3 regions of the Bacillus sp. DTU_2020_1000418_1_SI_GHA_SEK_038 genome follow, and region 3 is predicted to be linked to each of the others. Evidence: riboswitches for the same ligand, from Rfam matches in the RefSeq annotation. Region 3 holds a riboswitch; each other region holds the start of a gene.
The links. A riboswitch is a leader RNA that binds a small molecule or an ion and turns the genes downstream of it on or off. The one in region 3 is predicted to bind cyclic di-GMP.

Region 1 (3,281 bases), 1.3 Mb from region 3:
AATGGCAAAAAGGGTTCCTCTCCTAAGCTGATCAACAGTAAACGTGGCCAGAGAGTGGGTATTCATGAAGTGAAGAGGCTATGGATGCTGCCGGTGTTTCTTCTTATTCCGGGGGAGGCACTGCAGACTCCTTTTGAATGGTGGCCGGTCTTTACGTTTGGAGGCAGCACGTATTCCCTTATTCTCGTCCCGTTTGCCGTAGGCTTCTTTCAGCAGATTCAAGGTAATTTGCCAGCCGAGGCGGTGAAGGCAGTCGGTAAAAAAGTCATCACACTCGGTATTTTTACAGCGCTGCTATCCATTTCAGGCTACTGGTATCCGCTTGCTTCGATCGCAGTGGTGACGCTTGCGATTATTGGGCGCGAGATGATTACGTTAAGACAGAGAATAGCGGAAGAGAATCTCCCGTTTTATTTTTCAAAAAGAAATCATGGTGTTCTTGTTCTTGGGATTATCCCTGGATCCCCAGCGAACAATATGGCTTTACAGGTTGGAGAGCTCATTACGAAGGTAAACGGTCTCGCTGTCCATGACCGAAACAGCTTCTATCAGGCACTATTGAAAAACCGTGCACATTGTAAGCTGGAGGTGCTCGATGTGAACGGTCAAATCCGCTTTGCTCAAAGGGCCTTATATGAAGGGGACCACCATGAGCTTGGGATTCTTTTTGTGCAGGATGAGAAGAAAAAGGGCAGTGAAGCGGTGTAATAATGTGATTTTTCATAATTCGTGAGAATCATTTGGCTATTCTTTAACAAAAAGGATAGCTTTTTTCTTTAGTTAATAAATACCTTATAAGAAAAAATTCAATCAAATAATAAAATTCTCGTACATCACTTTTTAAAAGGACTTTGGTATCATTTTTTTTATTTTAAATGGTAAAAAACTACTATTTTTGTTAAAACATGTTGGAAAATGACGAATTTTATTGGAAATTATCATGCTAAAGCTTTATTATAAAAGTATCAGTTTGATAAAGGCAAACTTATTGAAAGATAAGGACGCAAAGCCACGAGTCTAAGGTGATTAGCTATGATCGTCGGGTTACCAAATGATTGGATACTGTTACCTATGATAGAATAGCCTTTATCATACAAGTCCACCAATCTTTTTGGTGGGCTTTTTTTGAGGTAGTTTTAGAGAATCTTTTGACTATCTGAGTAAATGGAAAAAATTATAATGGAGGTGGAATGTTAATTGACTGTGTTATTTGGTACAGTTGAATACTTTGAAAGAGAAATTTACAACTATCTGAATGAGAATCAATTAAAAGAAATAAGTGAAGATTCTCTATCTGTCGTTACTTCAAAACTCAAAAAAGAACTTTTATATGATTTTGTTTGCGATGAAAGAATTCGGTTAGAATGTTTAGAAAATCTTAAATATGCAATTCGTATGATAACACAAAGTAAGGAAGCTGTCTGAGTTTAGATAATTTTAGAAGGGTGATTTTTTAAAAAATATCATATCTTTTTAACATCTAAACAGAATTTTCTTCTTTAATAGTCAAAAGAAATCAGCCATTTGAATATTATAAATAGGAGCGTAATAGCAGAAAATGCATGAAAAAAAGAGTGAATTTTCCGATAAAAAAAGGGCGAATGCAGGGGATATTATTCTTTTTGAGAGAAAAAGTAACAGATATGAAGGTAAAGTGTTTCTTGTTAGGGCTAATAGTGTATTAGTCGAAATTTCAAGTAAGGATGCAAAAGCTTTAGGATACGAAATGCCAAATACAGTTGTTCAGCATGGGAAATATTCTCTAGTGTGAGTTCCGAAAATCAAATTTTTATCTAGTTAGTTTATACTTAAAATAGAAACTAGACACAAAGACTGAGTGGGGGATTCCTCACTCAGTTTTTCTTACTAGGCCAATGCATTTCGTTTTCTTACAATTTTTCCACGGTATATAATACAGGTAACTAATGATTTCTTTGGAAAGGTAACAATCAATGTCTTTTATTTCTGCTATTGTCATTTTTTTTGCCATCTATACAGCCATTTCTTTTTATGTTGGCTACAATGGATGGGTTTGGTTAAATTCTACCAGACTTCGTGTGAATAAATTCGTTTACATAGGTGTCATTGTCTTTGTTTCTATTTCAATGTTTATCGGCCGCTTTAGCCTTTTTTCACCAATGGAACTAATTGGATACCTCTGGCTTGTCATCATCGGCTACGGCTTGATCCTTTTGCCTGTAGCTAATCTTCTTATCTATCTCCTAAAAAAGAAAGGGATCTTTTGGATTGGATTAACGGTTATTGCCATATTTATTTTTATTTTTGCGTACGGTTTATTTAATGCGTGGTCCCCTGTTGTGAAAACATATGATATTCAGATAGATAAAGAGGGAAAAGAAGAGAATGTAAAGATTTTAATGGCTTCTGACCTCCACATTGGTCAAATTGTTGGGGAAAAACATCTTCAACGGTTAGTAGATCTTGCGGAAAACATACAACCAGATATTATATTAATCCCGGGTGATATCATTGATGACTTTATTGACCCATACCTTGAGAAGAATATGGGGAAAACATTGGCGAATCTACGTGCACCTCTAGGTGTTTATGCTGTTCCAGGTAATCATGATTATTATGGAAGTGATCTTGAAGTTTTGGGTAAAGAGCTTGAAAAAGCTGGCATTCATATGTTAGAGGATGAAACAGTCTTCGTTCATGATCTGTTTTATCTCGTTGGAAGAAACGATTTAACAGATGATAATCGGAAAGAGGTTAAGGAGCTTGTTAAGGGGCTGGATCATAAGAAACCAATCATCATGCTGGACCATCAGCCAAAAGAACTAGATATTGCCGAGCAGTCTGGAATAGATTTGGTATTGTCCGGGCATACACACAGAGGTCAAATGGCCCCAGCAAATTTGATTACAGAGATGATTTTTGAAAATGACTGGGGGCATCTGCAAAAGGAAAGTCTCCATTCTATCGTTTCTTCAGGATTTGGAACATGGGGTCCGCCACTGCGGATTGGCAGTCGAGCTGAGGTAGTCGTTATCAATCTTACATTCAAATCAGAACTATAGGTCAGTCGCCTATAGTTCTTTTACTTTCTTTTTTATTTATGTAATTTCTTAAGGTAGTTTCGTTGTCCTGCGTTCATTTCCACGTTATCGATTACTCATCTTACATTTTTTGTATGAAAATGGAGTCATTTTGATAGAACTTCTAAATATATCAATAAAATAGCTTGTACTATTAAACCCCACTTGATGAACAACTTCAGTCACATTAAGATCACCTTGCTGCAGTAAATTTAAGCTCTT
Region 2 (3,281 bases), 280 kb from region 3:
TGAGTTAAGGTTTGTAATAGAAAAATCAGGTCAAAATCCAAATCCTGAACCTAATCCAAATCCAAATCCAAATCCAAATCCTGTTCCTGAGCCTAGTCCAGATCCTAATCCAAACCAAGATTCTGATTCAACCACTGTCACCGATCCAATAGATGATAATGCTGCACCCCCTACTACCAGTCCTGAAACGAGGTCAGATCAAGGAAATGATCAAAATAATAATATAGAAAATCCTGCTACGGAAGAGGATACGGCTATGCCGATACCTATACGTTCCATTCCTATTGAAGAATTGGATGCACCAATCGTAAAGGGACAAATCTTACCTTCAACAGCCACAAATATGTATAACTATTTATTAATAGGGGTCATATTAATGACTGCAGGCGGTGGTTTTCTCCTATATCAAAAAAGACGTATAAGAGATAATCAAAGGCCTTGATTGGAAATAATGCGATCAAGGCCCTTTTATTACTAGTATTGGTCGGGAATGATAATAAGTGAACAACGATTTAAAAAAGATCTTTCTTTATTTAGCTTTACTGAATTTGTACGATGGTTTAGTCACATTTTTCGGTATTCAGTTTTCTTTAATTGAGGAAAGTAATCCCATCATGAATGCCCTTTACCAAAAAAATCCGTTCTATTTTCTAGGTTTTAAAGTTATTCTATCAGCTGCTCTATGTATATTCCTTTTTATTAAAAAACTTCCTCAAAAAAAAATTGTACATCATTTAGCCCTAGCAGCCACTGGTATATATACGGTTGTCTTTGTAATTCATGCCATTTGGATCATAACCCTCATATAAATGATTTAAAAGAATTTCGACTATATTTAACACGATTATGTTAGAAACTAGTTAATAATAGACTTTTTTTCTAGGATTAATTAGAGTCTAACGGTGAATATGTAAAAAATGTGGTAATTTGTAGAAAAAAGAGTAAAAAATTATTTGAAAATTGACAAAATATAACACATTTATCAACAGCCTATCCATTACAATAAAATTAGACGATATTTTACCTATGAGATAAGCTTCAGAAAAAGGCAAACCTATTGAAAGATAGGGACGCAAAGTCACAGGTCTAAAGTATGAATGAAGTGTTCTTTTTTAAGATTTGCTGCATAAACTCATTATAGCAGGCAGCTCATAGAAAAGGCAGATTCCATACCAAGATGGCTGGATTGCCTGGAATACGATTCGTATTTTGGGGGGAAGAGTGTGGGGAAAACAAGAGTCCAACTGGAATTACTAGACAGTGAGTGGATGGAGTTAATTGTAAAGGCGAAGCAAATGGGGATTGAGAAAGAGGAAATTAGGGAGTTCTTATTAAAAAATGGGGTAAAAAAGCTAGCTTGGAAAGTGGCTGAATAGAGATAATAGAACAGAAAGCTAAGTGTTTCTTAAAGGACTGCCGTTCTTTATAGGAATGCTTTTTATTTTGCAAAGGGAGATTAGTGATTGTTGTTGATTTTGCCATATGTGTGCATGTGAACGGGTTTTATTCGGGATGAATAACTTAGAGAACATGTGCGCATATGGCGGTTTGACAAGGAACCCATTGCAAAAAAGACGCAGAAGCTCATAGCTTACCTACCTTGCTTCTGCATCTTTTTAGAAATAGCCAATGTATCTATTTATTCTGATCAATTCTCCATTTATTAAATTCGAGAAATTCCCGGAATTGTTCTTTCGAAACACCTGAATTCATCGCTTCTTGAACGATATCGACCCAATCCGAATCCAATTCATCTGTATTCGGCTGTTCATGAATTAAATGATCAACCGGAACATGAAGGACAGCTGCGATTTTTTCAAGAAATTGTATGGAAGGATTGGTTTGCAGGTTTCTTTCTAGTGAACTTAAGTAAGACTTGGCCACACCAGCTTGTTCGGCAAGCTCGGATAACGACATTTTCTTTTCTTTACGAAGTAATTTTACGCGATCACCGATCATCCAATCTCACACACCTTATCATCGAATATATAAAATCATCATAACAAAAATAGTTCAATAGTTCCATATTAAGAACAATATGTTCAAAAAATATACTAACATCTTATCATAATATTCGAATAAGTATTTATTTTTTTGTCCTTAATTTTAATAAGAATAAAGAAAAAACAAAAAGTGCTCAAATTACTTTGATAGAGCACTTTTTGTTTCCAATAACTTCAAAATCTCTTCGACTGCTTTCTCCGTATTTTCAGCTTCAATATGATGAAACGCTCCCACATAATCTAGTTGCTTATGGGAATACCGAGGATCGTAATATTCTTCTAGCAGAACTTGAATGATCAATTTATAGTTTTTATTTCTTGCTGCCTCATTTAAAGCGGCTATAATGTCTGAATCCTTTATTCGTTTAAAAATATATTTTAACCGTTCCATAACTTTATCATGAAACCACTGTTCATGCTGATAAGGCTCTACATACTCTCGATAAATCCGCTCGATACGAGAGGATAATGACGCTTGAAGGTTAATATTAAAGCCTTGATGTTTTATTGCCAGCAATTCATCAGGCTGAACCACCTTGCCAATCCGTTTACTTTCGGCCTCTACTAGGAAAAATGGGGAGTCCTTTACTTCCCATAAGGTTTGAAAGAGAAGGGAGTCAAAAGTTTTTTGATTATGTCCTTCGAATAAACCAAACGATCCAAAGATGGAGCCACGATGGCGGGCGAGTGCTTCTAAATTAATGACAGGCATGCCTTTTTCCTTTAATTTTTCCAATACTTCGGTTTTGCCTACACCTGTCATGCCGTGTATGGATATGGCTCGAGAAGGGATTAGCCCAGGTATTTCTTCAAGTATAAATTGCCGGTAGGCCCGATATCCCCCAGCCAATCGATGAATGGATATTCCTGCAAATGATAGAAAGGTAGCAACCGATTGACTGCGCATTCCGCCTCTCCAGCAATAAATAACAGGATGCTTGCCTTCTTCCCGAATGCCCTTGATCTGCCCCAATATGGAAGGGAGCTTTGGAGAAACGACTTCCATCGCTCGCCACTTTGCCATATCTGACCCTTCCTGTTTATAAATAGTTCCGATCATCGCTCGTTCTTCATTCGTAAATAAAGGGACATTGACTGCCCCGGGAATTTTGAATTCGTCATATTCGCCAGGTGATCTCACATCAATTGGAACAGCATTCTTTAACGCAAGTAGCTGTTCGACACTGATTTCTTTCATTTTGATTTCCTCCGAGTCTGCATCTGTTAAAAATATTTTATCCATTAATTTGCAAAATGAAAAGGCGTTGATTGATTTTA
Region 3 (3,281 bases):
AATTGTTGTACTTTTCCATATGTCATCACTCGCCATAACCATTCAAAAGGTCCAAATTGGAATTTTTTTAACCAAAGATAGCTAAAGATTATTTGTACAAAATAAAAGATAAGTGAAATTAAGAGCCCCATTGCTAGCGTTATTTGCCCGAACAAACCGAACCCGTAAAATACAATGACACCAAAAAACGTCTGACATAAATAATTTGTAAGCGCCATTTGCCCTGCATAGCGAAACGGATTTAATATACGCTGCCATATTTGCTTTTCCAGCATGAGTGCAATCGTGACAATATAGAAAATAGATAATGTAAATCCGCTAAAATGAAGATAAAAATAGTTTCCAAGACTGTGCATAAACACTACTTCTTCTAGCTTCAAGTAACTAAAAACAATGGCGGCCAGTGGAAGAATACTGATTAACAGTGTAATAAGCTGGATAATACGAAGCCTTCGCTTTAATTCATTAACCCTTCGGAACAAATTAATTTTCCCTGCATACAAACCAAGTAAAAACATCCCAAGAACATCCGGAATAACAAAAGGTTCGTTCATGATTATTTCTTTTAGTTCATTCGGAATACGCCATTTTAACAATTCAAGGTATGATAAACTTGTATAGGCCTCTATCTTCTTTTCTCCCTCTTCCATCCTTTCCATTTGCAGCTGTCCCGAAATATTTAATGATTCGTCAAATTGTTCGCCAACATACGCTAACAATGCTGAAGCACCTGTTAAAAATTGAAAGAAAAGGATAAGTATGAGTCCCCAAATAAGGACCGTTTTTGCCTTCCTGCGATAGAATAATAATAAAAAGAATCCAATTAACGCATAAGAATGCAAAATGTCGCCTTCCCAAAGAAATACAAGATGGAAAATACCGAATAACAGCAGAGCAAATAGCCTTTTTGAAAATAGACGGAATACTTTTTCCCCTCTATCCTCCGCTCGTGTCATAAAAATATAAAATCCAAGTCCAAATAAAAATGAGAAGATTGTATAGAATTTGGTTTGGATAAACATATCAAACAGCATTCGAATGGTTTTATCTAGGCCTGTATAAACCATAAATTCGCTTCCTGTAAAAGATGGCATATTCACTAAAAATATGCCAAGGATCGCAAATCCTCTTATAACATCTAATGTAACAATTCGATCATTTCCTAATACTGACGAGCTTGACATTATCTCCCTGCCTCTCTATTCGTACTATGCAACTCCATATGTCGTTAAATCTTCAAGACGTTTCAATAAATCTTAGTGGAGTGGGACCGTTTTTTCCTCTATTATATACGTCCTTAATGTACCAATAGTTCCCAAAACTTTGTTATCTTTGCGAAGTATAGAAAAGCGCCCTTTATGAAGATTTATTTTTAATAACATACTTTTTTAGTTCTTGTAACAATTGTTGTTCCGAATACGATTTAGGGATAAAACTTACTCCGTAAATAAATTCATTATTTCTCTTCTTTTCCCAAATTAATTCACCATCCATTTGAATGGGTTCATCAACAATTACACATTCCATTTTTATATGGAAGTTAGGGATGTGGATTTGTTTAATAGAGATGATTTTTGCTCCTTTTACACTCATATCTAAAATATGAAAAAATCCATTTTGGCTGTCATCGACTTTTCCTTCTAGATTTAAAATTGTAAATGTGGCTGGGATAGGTTCATTAAAAGCCAGTCGAAATCCTTCTTGTCTTTTGTAGAATCCATTATATTTCATTCTTAAATTACCCCTTTATTTGATTATAGTAGATTTATATATATTTCAAATTCATCACTGGATAATGGCTGACAGAACTTCTTAATCCTGAGCACACCCATTCTTACTCAGAATTGGCATTTTCCAAGGTTTCAAAAAAAAAAAAAAACGACCCTATATCTATTAGGATCGGTTGCACTACTCGCTCAGAACCATTCAAAGTGCCCAAATACAAATGATTCTTCATCGCTTCCATAATTTTATGCTTTTTCCTCGATATCACTTTATTATAGTGATAAAGTCCTAAAAATCAATAATTAAAAAGGAAAAAATATCAAAATTAAAGTGTGCCTGCGCTCCCGTATGCCGGGGGCAGGCATTTTTCCCATGGTATTTACAAAATTACAGGATTTGTTTGCGAAACGACTCAGTTTGTTTGCGAAACCACCTCATTTATTTGCGAACCTGATGAAATTCACCAAGGAATGGTGCCCGGCGAATTTTAACTAAGTCATTTCATTAAAAAGAGGTTAACCAATTTGGTTAACCTTCTAGTTCTGATCCTTAACTCGCTTTCTCCTCTGTCATCATTTCCTTTTTCTCCTTGGAAAAAAACCATCCACCTACAGCGATCAAAATGAGAACGGCATAGAAAATAATTTTCCATTCTATGGAGTGTGCAAATTCTGCCGGCAGTACCGCTAATGCTGGGTGGGACAGGGTATAAACGGATAGTTTCACTCCGACCCATCCTACAATAAGAAAAGCTGCAATTTCCAAACCAGGCTTTGTTTGCAGCAGCTTAACAAATACATTTGCTGCAAATCGCATGATAATTAAACCGATAAATCCTCCGGCAAAAATGACAATAAATTTTCCTCCGTCAAGGCCTCCAATGTTCGGCAGGCTTGTATTCGGAAGTGCTACCGCAAGAGCTACCGCTGCTAAAATTGAGTCAATCGCAAAGGCGATATCCGCTAGTTCCACTTTAAAAACAGTCATCCAGAAGCCAGCCTTTTTCTTTTCGTCTTGGGGAGTTGCTTTTTCTTTTCCCTTTTTTACGATAAGCTTTCTAAATATATGATTTAAAGCAATAAATAATAAATAAAGTGCACCAACTGCTTGAACCTGCCAGATATCAACAAGAAATGAAATGGCAAATAGAGAACCAAATCGGAATACAAAGGCCCCTGCCAGCCCATAAAATAATGCCTTTCTTCTTTCCTGTTCAGGAAGATGTCTAACCATAATAGCTAGCACTAATGCATTGTCAGCTGCCAAAAGTCCTTCTATCCCAATCAATAGCAGCAATACCCAGCCATATTCTAATAAAATCGATAATTCCATTGTTATTCCTCCATTTTTTGATTAATGTTATCTGCATCTTAATCTGCTGGTAATGCCTTTTTTGCAAACAAAAAACCTTTACCAGCAAGCGGTAAAGGTTTAATAAACAAATAAAGACCTTTACCCCGAATAGGTAAAGGTCTTGCTAACAACGATAATAAGTTGCCGACAATGCCGGGAGATTAGATCTCCGAAGTGACGACTTTGCCGTTAAAGCTACTCCC

Region 1: linked by a shared signal. The riboswitch ahead of RRV45_RS19620 (hypothetical protein) and the one ahead of RRV45_RS03740 (PilZ domain-containing protein) in region 3 are both predicted to bind cyclic di-GMP.
Region 2: linked by a shared signal. The riboswitch ahead of RRV45_RS05095 (anti-repressor SinI family protein) and the one ahead of RRV45_RS03740 (PilZ domain-containing protein) in region 3 are both predicted to bind cyclic di-GMP.

Annotation. Positions count from the first base shown of each region.
Region 1 covers NZ_CP135435.1:3,919,561-3,922,841, reverse strand. The annotation lists gene RRV45_RS19625 (PDZ domain-containing protein) at 1-708, shown strand, start outside; cyclic di-GMP riboswitch class I at 969-1,052, shown strand; gene RRV45_RS19620 (hypothetical protein) at 1,204-1,425, shown strand; gene RRV45_RS19615 (DUF2187 family protein) at 1,559-1,771, shown strand; gene RRV45_RS19610 (metallophosphoesterase) at 1,953-3,041, shown strand; partial or broken gene RRV45_RS19605 (helix-turn-helix domain-containing protein) at 3,126-3,281, opposite strand, start outside.
Region 2 covers NZ_CP135435.1:1,020,343-1,023,623, forward strand. The annotation lists gene RRV45_RS05090 (LPXTG cell wall anchor domain-containing protein) at 1-442, shown strand, start outside; gene RRV45_RS22085 (DUF5658 family protein) at 501-809, shown strand; cyclic di-GMP riboswitch class I at 1,038-1,194, shown strand; gene RRV45_RS05095 (anti-repressor SinI family protein) at 1,224-1,376, shown strand; gene RRV45_RS05100 (helix-turn-helix domain-containing protein) at 1,636-1,959, opposite strand; gene mnmH (tRNA 2-selenouridine(34) synthase MnmH) at 2,143-3,201, opposite strand.
Region 3 covers NZ_CP135435.1:738,144-741,424, reverse strand. The annotation lists gene RRV45_RS03745 (DUF418 domain-containing protein) at 1-1,184, opposite strand, end outside; gene RRV45_RS03740 (PilZ domain-containing protein) at 1,357-1,731, opposite strand; cyclic di-GMP riboswitch class II at 1,889-1,973, opposite strand; gene RRV45_RS03735 (TerC family protein) at 2,275-3,057, opposite strand.